Linked DNA regions of Phragmitibacter flavus. The protein of the gene in region 1 interacts with the protein of each later gene in a pairwise test. Links are inferred from orthologs where the notes say so. Each region holds a gene or a part of one and is shown on either strand. Other genes may lie near its edges. The genes, in order: rpe and eno.

Region 1 (6,863 bases):
TGCAGCATCGGATTCCCCGTAATATCCCCCGGCAAAAGATCCGGCGTAAACTGCAAGCGCTTCGCCTCCAATCCCAGCGCTTTCGCAAGCCCCTTCACCAACTCCGTCTTCCCCAACCCCGGCAGCCCCTCCAACAGAATATGTCCCTTGGCCAGCAACCCAATCAGCACATGCTCAATCAAAACCTCCTGACCAAACAACACCGACTGCAACGCGGTCCGCAACTTGCCCACACTTTCTGCCGCATGAGTAAGTTCTGCCTCTGTAAGTGAAATCATATTATTCGTCATATCATCTTCTAAAAAAAGTAGAAGGCTCGTCCCGAGCCTTGCATTCAGTCATCCACCAAGGGCCGGGACGGCCCTTCTACATTCACTTAAAATACCTCCGTAAAGTTTCGCGTTCATCCGGGAGCAACGAGTTCTGCCATACCGCCGCCCCGCCGTCCCCTGCACTCTCGATCACCCCACCCTGTTGCGTTCCCGTTTTCGTCTCATCCACGTGATGTTTCCCATCCGTCGTCCCCATCATATCTCCCGGAGCCAATCGGCTCACATCCAGCTCGGCCTGCAAACGTTCCATCGCCTTCGTATTCAAATTCGTCTCCTCGCTCTCCAGTGACAGCGGCGCTTCACCCGGCCCCCGATCAATTCCACCCCGACCCGGCCCTTCCTCTTCACCCTCTCCGGGCCCTTTTCCCTGACACATCGCCAGCTCCAACTGCGGCGCATTTTTTAATGCCTCCTGCAAGGCCTCCGAATTTTTCTGCAACTGCTGTGCCAAATCCTTCAACTGCTGATCGCTCAAATTTTGCAACCCCTCCGCCCCCATCTGCTGCAACTGCTTAAGTAACTGCTCATTCGGCTTCATCCCGCCCGCCATCATCCCCTGCGCCGCCTCCTTCATCTTCTCCGCCAAAGCATCCTTCGCCGCCTGCGGCAATCCCGCCCCTGCCGACTGCAACGCACTCGCCGCCTGCTCCGCATCTGCCAGATTCTGCGCCAACTCGCGCAACATCTCGCCCGTTTGCTCCTTCAAATTCCCCGCCGCCTCAAGGCTCCCATGCTCATACCAGTTCTCCGCCGGACGCTTCAACAAATCCGCCACCTTCTTCTCCACCTCTTCCACCGACTCCTCCTGCACCGCCTCCTCCTTGCGAATCTCCGCCATCCACTGCTCCACCTCCTTCACCGCCGTCGGCTTTTCGATCACCCGCTTCTCGACCACCTCCCGCGCTGAAATCGGCACCAGCACCGCCACCCACAACATCAATCCACTGAACAAAATCACTCCCACTGGCCGATGCCAGCGCCACCTCACCGGAAACTCCAACCCCTCCCTCGGTTCCGGCCATTCCCCCACCCCCGCCGCCGCCGCACTCAACCTCGACCTCATCCCCAACGCATCCTCCAGCCTCACCCGCGCCATCACCGCACTCTCAAAACGACGCCTCTCCATCCCCCACGCCACCATCACCCCTGCGAACATCAGCGCCCCAATCCCCATCCAAACCCAACGCACCTCCACCAGCATCAACCACCGTGCCAGCAACAACGCCACCACCCCCACCAACGCCGATCCCAACACCCATCCCGTCCAGCGGTCCAGCCACCAGCCGAAATTGATGCGCCGAGCCAGACGCCTTGAAGCCATCTGCCAGAAGTGCTCGGATCTTTTTTCCGCCGACATGCCCCCTATCTAACCGGGATCACTCCCCCTTGGCAACGATCAACTCATCTCTTCACCACGAATTCACCCTCCCTTCACAAACCTCAGCTTTTAGCCCTTATCCTTTATCCCTTAGCCTTTCAATCCTACCCCGCCGGTAGCCCATCGCCTTCAAACCGGATCACTCCGTTCGACTTCTTCGCCCTCGCCTCTTTAAAAAACGACTTCAACATCCCCACACACTCCTCCTCCAACACTCCCGACGTTACCTCACTCCGATGATTCAAATTCGCTGCCTGCAACAGATTCCAAAACCCGCCCGCCGCGCCGCCCTTCACATCCGGACACCCAAAAATCACCCGTCTCACCCGGCAATGCATGATCGCCCCTGCGCACATCGGACACGGCTCCTTCGTCACATAAAGATCACACTCCGTCAGCCGCCAGTCTTCCATAAAACTCTGCGCCTGAGTCAACGCCAGCATCTCCGCATGCGCCGTCGCATCCTTCAGCATCTCCACCTGATTCCAAGCCCGCGCAATGACCGACCCCTCATGCACAATCACCGCCCCAATCGGCACCTCTTCCGCCTTGTAAGCACGCGAAGCCTGCCTCAACGCCTCGCGCATAAAAAACTCATCGCCCAGCAGCGGCTGAAAAAACTCAGAATCATCAATCACCCCCTAAACTACCCAACCCCTCCCCAAACGCCACCGCATTTCCTTTATCCCTTCGCCTTCATCCTTTAGCCTTTCTTTCCTTCTCCCTTGACCCTGAACCCGAGCCACCTGACCTTTCCCCCATGGACCACCACACGCCCCTCATCCTTCCCTCCCTCCTCGCCGCCGACTTCGCCAATGTGGAATCCGAAGTCAAACGCGCCGCAGACGCCGGAGCCCAATGGCTGCACCTCGACGTCATGGACGGCAACTTCGTCGACAACATCTCCTTCGGCCCCGCCATGATCGAAGCCGTGCGCCGCCACACCGACATGTTCCTCGACGTCCACCTCATGATCCACCGGCCCGATCACTACCTCGACCGCTTCGTCGCCGCCGGAGCCAACAACATCAGCATCCATGTCGAGGCCGACTACGTCTCCAGCGTCGCCCAAACCCTCGCCCGCATCAAAGCCGCCGGCATCAGCGCCGGACTCGTCCTCAACCCCGCCACCCCCTTCGAAGCCGCCCTTCCCTACCTCGACCAGATCGACCTTCTGCTCATCATGACCGTCGTCCCCGGCTTCGGTGGTCAGCCTTTCATGGAAACCGAAACCATGCCCAAGCTCGCCGCCGCCCGTGACCACCGCGACGCCCATCACCTTAAATATCACCTGCAAGTCGACGGCGGCATCTACCCCCACACCATCCCCATTGCCCGTCGCAACGGTGCCAACCTCCTCGTCTGCGGCACCTCCAGCTACGGCAAACTCAACACCAACCACGACATGAAAGCCGCCATGCAGGAACTCGCCGCCGCCGCAAAGTAAAAACTGGAAGTCCGACGTCTCAATCCTGAAACACCCGTCTCCCCCCGACGTTACCCCTTCATGCGTCGCATGTTCCTCCTCCTCACACTTTTAACCTCCCTCTCCCTTCACGCCCAAACCCCCAAGCCCCCCAACATCATCTTCATCATCACCGATGACCAGGGTTACGGCGACATCTCCGCCCACGGCAATCCCATCTTAAAAACGCCCCACCTCGACCGGCTCCACCGCGAATCCGTCCGCTTCACCGACTTCCACGTCTCCCCCACCTGCGCCCCCACCCGGGCCGCCCTCCTCACCGGTCGCCACGAATTCAAAAACGGCGTCACCCACACCATCCACGAACGCGAACGCCTCACGCTCGACGCCACCACCCTCCCCCAAATTCTTAAAACCGCCGGCTACACCACCGGCATTTTTGGCAAATGGCACCTCGGCGACGAAGCCCCTTACCGACCCGACCAACGCGGCTTTGACGAAACTTTCATCCACGGCGCTGGCGGCATCGGTCAATCCTATCCCGGCAGCTGCGGCGACGCCCCCGGCAACACCTACTTCGATCCGCTGATCCTCCACAACAACACCTTCGTCAAAACCAGCGGCTACTGCACCGACGTCTTCTTCACCCAGGCCCTCACTTGGATCAAACAAGCCAGTGAAACCGAGACCCCCTTCTACTGCCACATCGCCACCAACACCCCGCACACCCCGCTCGACGCCAGACCCGAGGACGAAGCCCGCTACACCGGCAAACTCCCTCCCAACCCCGCCGAGGGTAAAGGAAAAGGCAAAGGCCCCTTCGCCCAACCCGGAGCCACCGAAAAATTCTTCGGCATGGTCGCCAACATTGACGACAACATCGGCATCCTCCTGCAAAAACTCGCCGAATGGGACCTCGAACGCGACACCCTTGTCATCTTCATGAACGACAACGGAGGCACTGGTGGCGTCCGCATCCACAACGCCAACATGCGCGGCCAAAAAGGCACGCCCTGGCTCGGCGGCACCCGCGCCGCCTCCTTCTGGCGCTGGCCCGGCACCCTCACCCCCGCCGATGTCCCCGCCCTCACCGCCCACATCGATTTCCTCCCCACCCTCATCGACATCACCCACGCCAAACCCGACTCCAAAACCCTCGCCCAGATCGAAGGCCGCAGCCTGCTCCCCCTCCTCAAAAATTCCCAGTCTGAGTGGCCCGACCGAACCCTCATCACCCACGTCGGACGCTGGGAACAAGGCACCAATCCCGACACCGGCAAATACACCAACGTCTCCATCCGCACCCCCGAATGGCAGCTCATCCAACCCACCAAGATCAATCAACCCAACTGGCAGCTTTACCAGGTCAAATCCGACCCTTCACAAACCATCGATGTCGCCGCGCAACATCCCGACATCGTCAAAGCCCTCGCCGCCCAATACGAAACCTGGTGGCAACAAACCCTCCCCCTCATGGTCAACGAAAACGTCCCCCTCGCCCCCGCCAACCCCTTCAAACTCCTCTACGAAAAACAATTTGGTCCCGCCTCACTCCCCGAGTAAACCAAACCTCCCCAACCCGGCGTAATCAAACCCTCAACCACATCGCCTCTCCCGCCAGCGTTTCCGAACCAATCTCATGCCCACCAACTTCGACACCGTCATCGACCGCCGCAACACCGGCACCCTCAAATGGGGTCGTTATGAAAATCGCGACATCCTCCCCCTCTGGGTCGCCGACATGGACTTCGCCGCCCCGGATGTCGTGCTCGACGCCATCCGCGCCCGACTCGATCACGGCGTCCTCGGCTACTCCGCCCCCCATCCCGGAATCAACGAATCGATTCTCGCCTACCTCAAACGCGACCACCAAATCGACGCCGAATCTGAATCCATCCACTGGCTTCCCGGACTCGTCCCCGCCAAATCCATGGCCTGCCGCGCCGTTGGTCAACCCGGCGAAGGCGTCATCATCCAAACCCCCGTCTATCCACCTTTCTTCCAAGTCCACAAAGACGCCGAAATGCGCCTGATCCGCGTTCCCCTCGGACGCAACGACGCCACCAACGGCTCCTGGGCCATCGACTTCGACGCCCTCGAAGCCTCCGTCACCCCCGACACCCGCGTCTTCCTCTTCTGCAATCCGCACAACCCCGTCGGCCGCGCCTGGAGCGAACAAGACGTGCGCCGCATCGCCGACTTCTGCCTGCGTCACCATCTCCTTCTCGTGTCCGATGAAATCCATTGCGACCTGATCCTTGATCCCACCATCCGCCACTTCTCCGCCGCCCGACTCGAAGGCCCGATCCGCAAAAACCTCATTGTGCTCATGGCCGCCAGCAAAACCTACAACCTTCCCGGACTCTCCCTTGCCTTCGCCCTCATCCCCGACGCCTCACTCCGCATCAAGTTCAAAGCCGCCGGAGGCAAGCTCATCCCCGAACTCAACCCCCTCAGTTATCACGCCACCCAGGCCGCATTCGATCACGCCGAACCCTGGCGTCAAGACTTACTAAGTTACCTCCGCGCCAACCGCGACTACTTACAAAGCTATCTCGCCGAACATATTCCCCAAATCAAAATGGCCCTCCCCCTTGAGGCGACTTATCTCGCCTGGCTCGATCCGAGAGAGTTGGCCATCGAACGCCCCCAACCCTTCTTCGAAGCCGCCGGTGTCGGACTAAGTGAAGGTGCCGACTTCGGTGCCCCCGGCTTCCTCCGTCTCAACTTCGGCTGCCCCCGCTCCACCCTCGAAGAAGCCCTCAACCGAATGAAAAACGCCCTCGCCGCCCGCAAGTAACACGGGCTTCCAGCCGGTGCCGTCTAGCGGACATCCTGTCCGCAACTGTCCTCGACACTATCCCTTCCACGCCCAAAACCCCAACCCATCACCCATCATTTCACCCAACCCTTCGGCGATGGAGTCCCGCGAACGCCACCCCAAGCAACAACAGCACCGCGCGCTGCGGCTCAGGCACCGCGAATGCCACATCGTCAACCGTCATCATGGCGAGCGAACCACCGCTTCCCGTTGTCGTATCCGTCCAACGCAGCCATAGTTCCTCTCCACTGTCCCAACCAAGCCCGGAAACCACCCCACCAGAAAGTGCCACACGACCATCATCATTTCCATCAACCGGCGTGCTGGTTCCTGGCGTCGGAAACGGAGCGAAAAAATCCAAAGCAGAAACACTCGTCCACGTTCCACTCGCGGTGATGCTGCCAGCACCCGCCGCGAAAACCTGATATTCAAAAGTCAGCTTGTCCACTCCCGCGCCAGCAATCGCACGCCATTGCTCCCCATTGTAGCTGAGCGTAAACCCGTCGTGCGTCATTCCCGTCGCGTTAGTCAGACCCAGCCCGAAGTAAATCGTGTGTCCCGCCGAAGACGAATTCTGTCCCCCGAAGGCACGATCCCCTGGAATCCCCGCACTCAATACCACATTTTGCGCAACGGTTCCTGGTGTAGCTGTATAGGTTGCAGGAGTAGCATTGGTCGATGAACTCCAATGCCAGCCCGGCAGGGTCGTTCCTGCTACCCAGGCATTCGTCGTGCCGGTTGACGCAAGCGAATCAAAATTCTGATTATACGACGGTCCCGCAAGACTAACTGTCACCGCCGCCAAAACTGTCGAAGGCACAAATCCTACAGCCATTGCGACCGTAACGCTTGATTTGACAAGAAAATGAATGGGTGGCCAACAGGGCATGCTATCCATTGATTAGT
Region 2 (6,975 bases), on another replicon or contig:
TTTCGGGATCATGTGGCGGAACTGGCGGTGATTCGCGAGGCGGTGAAGCCAGGTGAGGTGATCGTTGATATCGGTGCCAACAAGGGAAGTTATCTTTACTGGTTGTCGCGATGGGTGGGCAATGGTCGGGTTTATGCGTTTGAGCCGCAAAGGAGTCTGGCCGAATATTTGCAGAAAGCCTGTGCGGCCTGTCGTTTGCACAATGTGACCATTGAAGCGAAGGCCGTTTCCTCACAGGCAGGCATGTTTGAGTTGCTGATCCCTGGGGAGGGTGATTCGCCGGGAGCGACGCTGAATCGGAAAATTACAGAACGTGAGAATTGCCGGTCGGAGCAGGTGGAGGTGGTGACCCTTGATGAGTATTTTCCTGCGAACGTGAGGATTGGCGCATTAAAAATCGATGCGGAGGGGGCGGAACTGGCGATCTTTGAGGGGGCACAGCGAATTCTTGCCGAACAATCTCCGGTGCTGGTGTTTGAGTGCGAGCAGCGACACTTGGAAAAGGGGACGGTGCAGGACGTTTTTGAATATCTTGGTTCACGAGGTTATCAGGGGCATTTCATCGATGGTCGCATCTTGCGTCCGCTGCAGGAATTTGATCTGGGCGTGCATCAAAATAACACGGGGGAGCGGTTTTGGGATGCGAAGGGTTACATCAATAATTTCGTCTTCAGAAAACGGTGAAGGGCGATGAGCGGAAAATGCCGGGGACGGCCTATTTTGCGAGGATCCGGCGAATTGGCCGCATGATATAGTGCGATAAACCTTTTGCGTGTGCCCCCCTTCTGTCTATGGTCTCCTCTCCCATGTCTCCTGAGGTTGAAAAATTGGTTAATGCCGGAAAGCTGTCGCGCGATGACGGTGAAAAATTGTCAAAATTAACCACTGGTGCGTTTTGTGTGCACAAAAGCTGGGGGGCGGGACGCGTGGCGGAATGGGACCTTTTGGGTGACAAGATTGTCATCAATTTCGAAGACAAAGCGGGTCATGCGATGAAGTTGAGTTTTGCGGTGGGGTCGCTGGAGGTGTTGCCGGATGATCATTTGCTGGCACGTCGGGTGGGCGATCTTGCGGGGTTGAAGGCTTTGGCAAAGAGTGATCCGGTTGGACTGGTGGTGGCGGCTTTGAAAAGCCATGGCGGCAAGATGTCGCTGGACACGCTGGAAAAATTCATGTCACCCAAGGTGCTGACCGCGTCAGAATACAAGTCGTGGTGGACGGCGGCGAAGAAGGCATTGAAGGACAAACGTCACATTGTGGTGCCAGCCAAACGCACGGAGTTGCTGGTGTTGCGCGAGGAGGATGCAAGTCCGGGTGCAGCGATGCTGCTGGATCTGGTCAACGCCCGCGATTTGAAAGCCAAGCTGGCGGCGGTTTCGCGTTTGATGAAGGACATTGATTTGGTGAATGATCCCGAGACGGAACTGAAGCCGGTGTTTGAAGAGATCAGCAGCACGGTGAGCAAGTCCTGGCGTTTGAATTTGAAGGATTCGTTGCATTTGCTGGTGGCCCGCGATGAGTTGCAGGACGAGGCCAAGGTGGCGGAGTTGCCGGCGGGTTCGTTAACTTTGGTGGAGCTGATGCGTGAGAACCGCGCCCAGTTGGCGGATGCCGTGAACGGTTTGCCTGCGGCATTTTTGGGACGTGTCTACCGGGTGTTTCCCCAGGCGTTTCCTGAGCGTGGATGGGTGGTCGAATCATTGAATCATCTTACCCGCACGGGTGGTCGCGCCGTGGCGGAAATTGCTTCGGTGCTGGATGCCAATGACGAGCTGGATGTGCTTGCGGAGTTTTTGAAGAAGGCGGTGCGCAATCGTCAATTGAGCACGGATCTTTTGATCTGGATGTGCAAGGAACGGAAAGGCAAAGCGGAGAGTGTTTTCGACATGGATCTTGGCAATGCAATTCTGAGTGCCTTGGAGGACGATCACATTGCGGGTGGTCCGAAACGCACCGGGCGTTTGAGTGATGCGTTTACGGAAGACGTGGGTCTGGTGCCGGAGATGGTGGCAGATGCGGATGCGGATGAAGTTCGTTTGTTTGGTAAACGCATTTTGGCGACGCCGGTGTTTGATGGATTGACCCGTCGTTCGTTGATGGGTCGTTTGATCAAGACGCGTCCAGAAATGCAGGCGCTGATGGACGAAGGTTCGCAGTCGACCGAGCAGATGGCCCTGGTGGTATCGTGGGAGAGCATGGAGCATCGCAAGCTGGAGCTGGAAGACCTAGTAAAGGTGCAGATTCCGCAAAACAAAAAAGACATTCAGATCGCGCGTGAGTATGGCGATTTGCGCGAGAACTTCGAGTATAAGAGCGCGCGTCAGCATCAGGCGGTGTTGTTGCGATTGCAGTCGAAGTATGAGCGTGAACTGCGCAATGCACGCGGCACGGATTTTGTTGGCGTCGGCACGGAGAGTGTTGGCATCGGCACGGTGGTGGACCTCGAAGATGTGGCCACGGGCGAGAAGGAAACGCATTCAGTTCTTGGTGCCTGGGATGGCAATCCGGACAAGTTCATTTTGTCTTACCTGTCGGAGATGGCGAAGGCGATCATTGGCAAAAAGATTGGCGAGGAGGCGGATATCCCCACGGATACCGCCGGGACCCGCAAGGTGCGGGTGACGGGTATCCGGGCGTATCGGACGGAACCGCCACTTGCGTAGTGTGCTAAAATTCAGTATGGCTTAGCCGATTTCGATTTAACTCAATGGACGACCTCATCATCAACCAAATTATCGGGCGTGAAGTTTTGGACTCACGCGGCAATCCCACTGTTGAAGTGGACGTTTATCTTGAAGGCGGCGCCATGGGCCGTGCGGCAGTGCCGAGCGGTGCAAGCACCGGGGAGCATGAAGCACTGGAACTGCGCGACGGCGACAAAGCTCGTTATCTCGGCAAGGGCACCATGAAGGCGGTCGCCAACGTGAATGACGTGATTGCGGAACACATCGAAGGTCTTGATGCAAGCGATCAGATCGGCATTGACCACGCGATGCTTGCGCTCGACGGCACCAGCACGAAGTCGAAGCTTGGCGCGAACGCGATCCTTGGCGTGTCGATGGCGGTCGCGAAAGCTGCCGCTGCCGCTTTTGGCCAGCCGCTTTACAAATACCTTGGCGGACCGAATGCCAAGGTGCTTCCGGTGCCGATGATGAACATCATCAACGGTGGCGCGCACAGCGATGCACCGATTGATTTCCAGGAATTCATGATCGTGCCCAAAGGTGCGCCGACCTTCCGTGAGGCATTGCGTTATGGGGCTGAAGTTTTCCATGCGTTGAAGAGCATCCTTCACGATCGTGGTTTGAGCACGGCGGTGGGTGACGAAGGTGGTTTTGCCCCGACGTTGAACAGTGCTGACGACGCTCTTTCCGTGATTGCGCAGGCGGTTGAGAAAGCCGGTTACAAAATGGGTGAAGACATCTTCATCGCGCTTGACGTGGCTTCCAGCGAGTTCTTCGACAAGGCCTCTGGCAACTACATCTTCAAGAAGTCCGACAAGAGTGTTCGCAACGCGCAGGAGTTGGTGGCTTACTACGCTGACTTGCAGAAAAAATACCCGATCATCTCCATTGAAGATGGTTGTGCGGAAAACGACTGGGACGGTTGGAAGGTTCTTACCGACAGCCTCGGTGCAAAAACCCAATTGGTGGGGGATGACCTTTTCGTGACCAACGTGGAGTTCCTTCGCAAAGGCATCGATCTTGGCGTTGCCAACTCGATCCTGGTGAAGGTGAACCAGATCGGTTCGCTTACAGAGACCTTTGACTCGGTTGAGCTGGCCCATCGTCATGGTTACACGGCGGTGCTGAGCCATCGTTCTGGCGAGACGGAAGATTCGACCATTGCCGACCTCGCGGTGGCAACCAACTGCGGTCAGATCAAGACCGGTTCGTTGAGCCGCAGTGACAGGATTGCCAAATACAACCAGCTTCTGCGCATTGAGCAGGAGCTTGGCGACAAGGCGATCTATGGCGGTCGTATGAAAGTGTAGTCTAGTCGAGGTTAGTTTTGGCTTAACGATTTATCTTCACACCTTCACCATGCTTGACGAGGATTTCGATGTTGAACAGTCGCAGACTGGGCGCTCGAAATTGCTGTCAGGTTTGGTGAAGGTGAATCGTTATTTGCTGGCGTTGCTGATTGTGCCGGCGGGATTGATTTATTTTTGGCCGCCATTTGAAGATCAGAAGGTGGCTTTGGAAAAGCTGGATGGATTGACGGTGCAGCGCGACTCGATGAAGGCGCGTGCGGCATTGATGGAACAAAAGCTGGAATTGATCCAGAAGGATGAGGACTATCTGGAGGCCATGGCCCGTGACCGCCTGCACCTTCAGAAGGATGGAGAGGTGATTGTCCGCTTTGAAGATGGCAATGGCCCGGTAAAATGAGGCTGTAAGGGTGAAGCTCACATGGGACCAAAGATTTTTGATCGTTATATCTGGCGTCAGGTGGCGTCTTCGACCCTGACCGGCGTGCTCGTATTGACGGGTGTGATGGTGCTGGGGAACGTGTTTAAGGAGATGGAGCGCCTGCTGGGGGATACGGTGGGACTGCCGATATTGCTGGTGTTGCAGTTCATCAGTTATGTGGTGCCCTATTCGTTGGTGTTCACGATTCCGTGGGCATTGCTGACGGCGATTTTGCTGGTGTTCGGACGCATGAGTGCGGACAACGAGATGACGGCGTTGCGCATGACAGGCATGTCCATGCCGCGCATTTGTCTTCCGGTATTTATCTTGGCGACGTTGATGAGCGGGTTGTGTTATTTTGTGAATTTGGAATTGGCTCCGCTGACGAAAAACAAGATCAAGCGACTGTTTTACGATGTGGCGTTGGATGATCCGGCGATGCTTTTCCAACCGGGGAAGGTGTTGGACCGGTTTCCGGGTTATCGGATTTACGTGGCCAAGCGCGAAGGCAACAATCTTGAGGGGGTGGAGATTTATCAGACCGACGGTTCGCGCAGTGAGAGCTATATTCGGGCAAAGAACGCCGAGTTGGAGATAACGCCGGGAGTCACAGATTTTATTTTGTTGCTGCGGGATGGTCAGGTGGAGACTTGGGATGGAGGCGAGGACGGGTCGTCAACAGATGTGTTGAATGATTTGCAGCCGGTGTCGTTCCGGGAGATGCCAATCACTTTTCCTCTAAGCCGGCTGCAGAAAAAGTCCGAAAAAGTCTCTAACAGCATGAAGACGACGGAGGCCCTTTGGCAGGAGGTGAAAAGCGGCGTGAGCACGGTGGACCAATTGCCGATGAACGAGAAGCTGGTGTCCTCTTCGCGAACTGAACTGTCGATGCGCTACAGTTTCTCGCTGGCGGCGGTGGTGTTTGTGCTGGTGGGGATTCCGCTGGGGATCACGGCGCAACGGAGGGAGACCTCGATTGGGTTTGCGTTGAGTTTGATCGTAGCGGTTTCGTATATTTTCGTGATCATTTTTGCGAGCACGCAGGCGGAAAAGCCGAGTTCGTATCCGCATCTGTTGATGTGGCTGCCGAATGTGGTGTTCATTGCGGTGGGCAGCCGCCTGTTTTGGAAACTGTGTCAGCGGTAGAGGGATAAGAAAGTAGAAGGCCCGTCCCGGGCCTTGGACGAAGCAAGGCTCGGGACGAGCCTTCAACTTTCTCGGCTACGGGTTTTGAGCGAGCTGCTCGACGAGGCGGTTGAGGCCCTGGCGGGCGTAATCGCTCTGGGGATACTGGCTTTTGGCTTTCAGATACCAGGCGAGAGCAGAGCCGGTTTGATGTCGGTCTTCACATTGTCTGGCGCGTTGTAGGGCGCCGACGAATTCAGAGGCTTTGACACTGAGGTCGGAACGAAGACGGGCGACTTCGGGATCTTCGGGGAATTCTTCGTAGGCTTTCTCAATGATCTCCCAGGCACCGGCGCTGTTGCTGTTCTGCGACTGGCTGTTGGCGGCGGCGATGTTGAGGTTGACCTTGTTGACATCGGTGAGGACTTTTTTGAGGATCTCCTGGCGGGCGGGATCGTCAAGGACGGAGGCGAGGTAGCGGCCCTGGTCGTTGTAGATCTGACGGTAGTTGCGCTGGGAGAGGAGGCGGTCGAGATCGATGGCGGCCTGGGTTTTGATGTCGGCGTTGCTGCCGATCATGTTGGTGAATTCGCGCAACTTGGGGTTGGTGGGCCACAGTTCGGCGGCCTGGGTGAGGGCTTCGGTGCTGCTTTTCTGGTCGCCCTGCATGGCGGCGACCTTGGCCTTGTTGAGGTGCATGTCGCTGACGGTGCGGGCGGTTTCGATGGCAGCCTGTGGTTTGCTGTAATCGAAGTCTTTGGCGAGGCCACGGAGCTTTTGGACCAACTCGGCGGCGAGGGTGTAATCCTTCATCTCCATGGCGGAAACGAGTTGGTGTCCATCGCGGGTGAAATCGAGCACGGCGAACTTTTTCGCGGCCGGGACGCGACGAACGCGCGGGAGGTATTCGCCGATCATGAGTGCTTCGCTGATGCGCTGGGAGGCGCTGGCGAGGTCGCCGCGTTCGAGGAGATATTCGAAGGCAACGATGGCTTCGTCGACGTCGCGGATCATCTCATTGGCAAAGGCATCAAGGGCGGAGATGGTGGGGGAGGTGCCAAGGGAGTCGGCAAACATTTGTTCGGCCGTGGAACCCTCTTTGATTTCAATCATGCCGCTGGGGTCGTTGGAAAAGATGTGGCGGTAGAAACGGCAGGCGAGGACCACGTGTTCGAAGCGCCGCTGCATGGCGAACTGGAGGATGATGGCCTGAAATTCGAGTTTGGCTGCGGTGATGTTGACCCCGATGGCAAGTTCGTTGGCCTTTATCTTTGCCTCGAGTTCTACGAGTTTGGCGGCGTCGCGGGCGAGCGCCATGGTTTCACGGGTTTCTTGGGTGGTTTCGCCATTCTTGAGAATGCGGTTTTGTAATGGAGTGCCGCGATCATTGCGATTGAGGAAATTTTCGTTGCGGATGCGATTGTCCATCGCGTGGTTG

Evidence for each region.
Region 2: the proteins of rpe (region 1) and eno interact in binary tests that used the Escherichia coli proteins (3 or more experiments, as listed by UniProt). The link is inferred for Phragmitibacter flavus from one-to-one orthologs.

Annotation. Positions count from the first base shown.
Region 1 is NZ_VAUV01000020.1:21,585-28,447, reverse strand. What follows is about bases 1,534-4,313. They hold rpe (ribulose-phosphate 3-epimerase), read left to right. Parts: upstream 1,534-2,470; coding sequence 2,471-3,157; downstream 3,158-4,313. Other genes in these bases: FEM03_RS21170 (arylsulfatase), read left to right, coding at 3,227-4,313; tadA (tRNA adenosine(34) deaminase TadA), read right to left, coding at 1,815-2,348; FEM03_RS21185 (hypothetical protein), read right to left, coding at 1,534-1,689. In the rest of the region: FEM03_RS21190 (AAA family ATPase), read right to left, coding at 1-278; more of FEM03_RS21185, read right to left, coding at 373-1,533; more of FEM03_RS21170, read left to right, coding at 4,314-4,699; FEM03_RS21165 (MalY/PatB family protein), read left to right, coding at 4,776-5,936; FEM03_RS21160 (hypothetical protein), read right to left, coding at 6,037-6,792. UniProt on the Escherichia coli protein: Catalyzes the reversible epimerization of D-ribulose 5-phosphate to D-xylulose 5-phosphate.
Region 2 is NZ_VAUV01000007.1:27,228-34,202, forward strand. What follows is about bases 1,959-4,850. They hold eno (phosphopyruvate hydratase), read left to right. Parts: upstream 1,959-2,707; coding sequence 2,708-3,994; downstream 3,995-4,850. Other genes in these bases: FEM03_RS10070 (GreA/GreB family elongation factor), read left to right, coding at 1,959-2,663; FEM03_RS10080 (FtsB family cell division protein), read left to right, coding at 4,044-4,391; FEM03_RS10085 (LptF/LptG family permease), read left to right, coding at 4,413-4,850. Outside these bases: FEM03_RS10065 (FkbM family methyltransferase), read left to right, coding at 1-684; more of FEM03_RS10070, read left to right, coding at 807-1,958; more of FEM03_RS10085, read left to right, coding at 4,851-5,558; FEM03_RS10090 (hypothetical protein), read right to left, coding at 5,634-6,975. UniProt on the Escherichia coli protein: Catalyzes the reversible conversion of 2-phosphoglycerate (2-PG) into phosphoenolpyruvate (PEP). It is essential for the degradation of carbohydrates via glycolysis.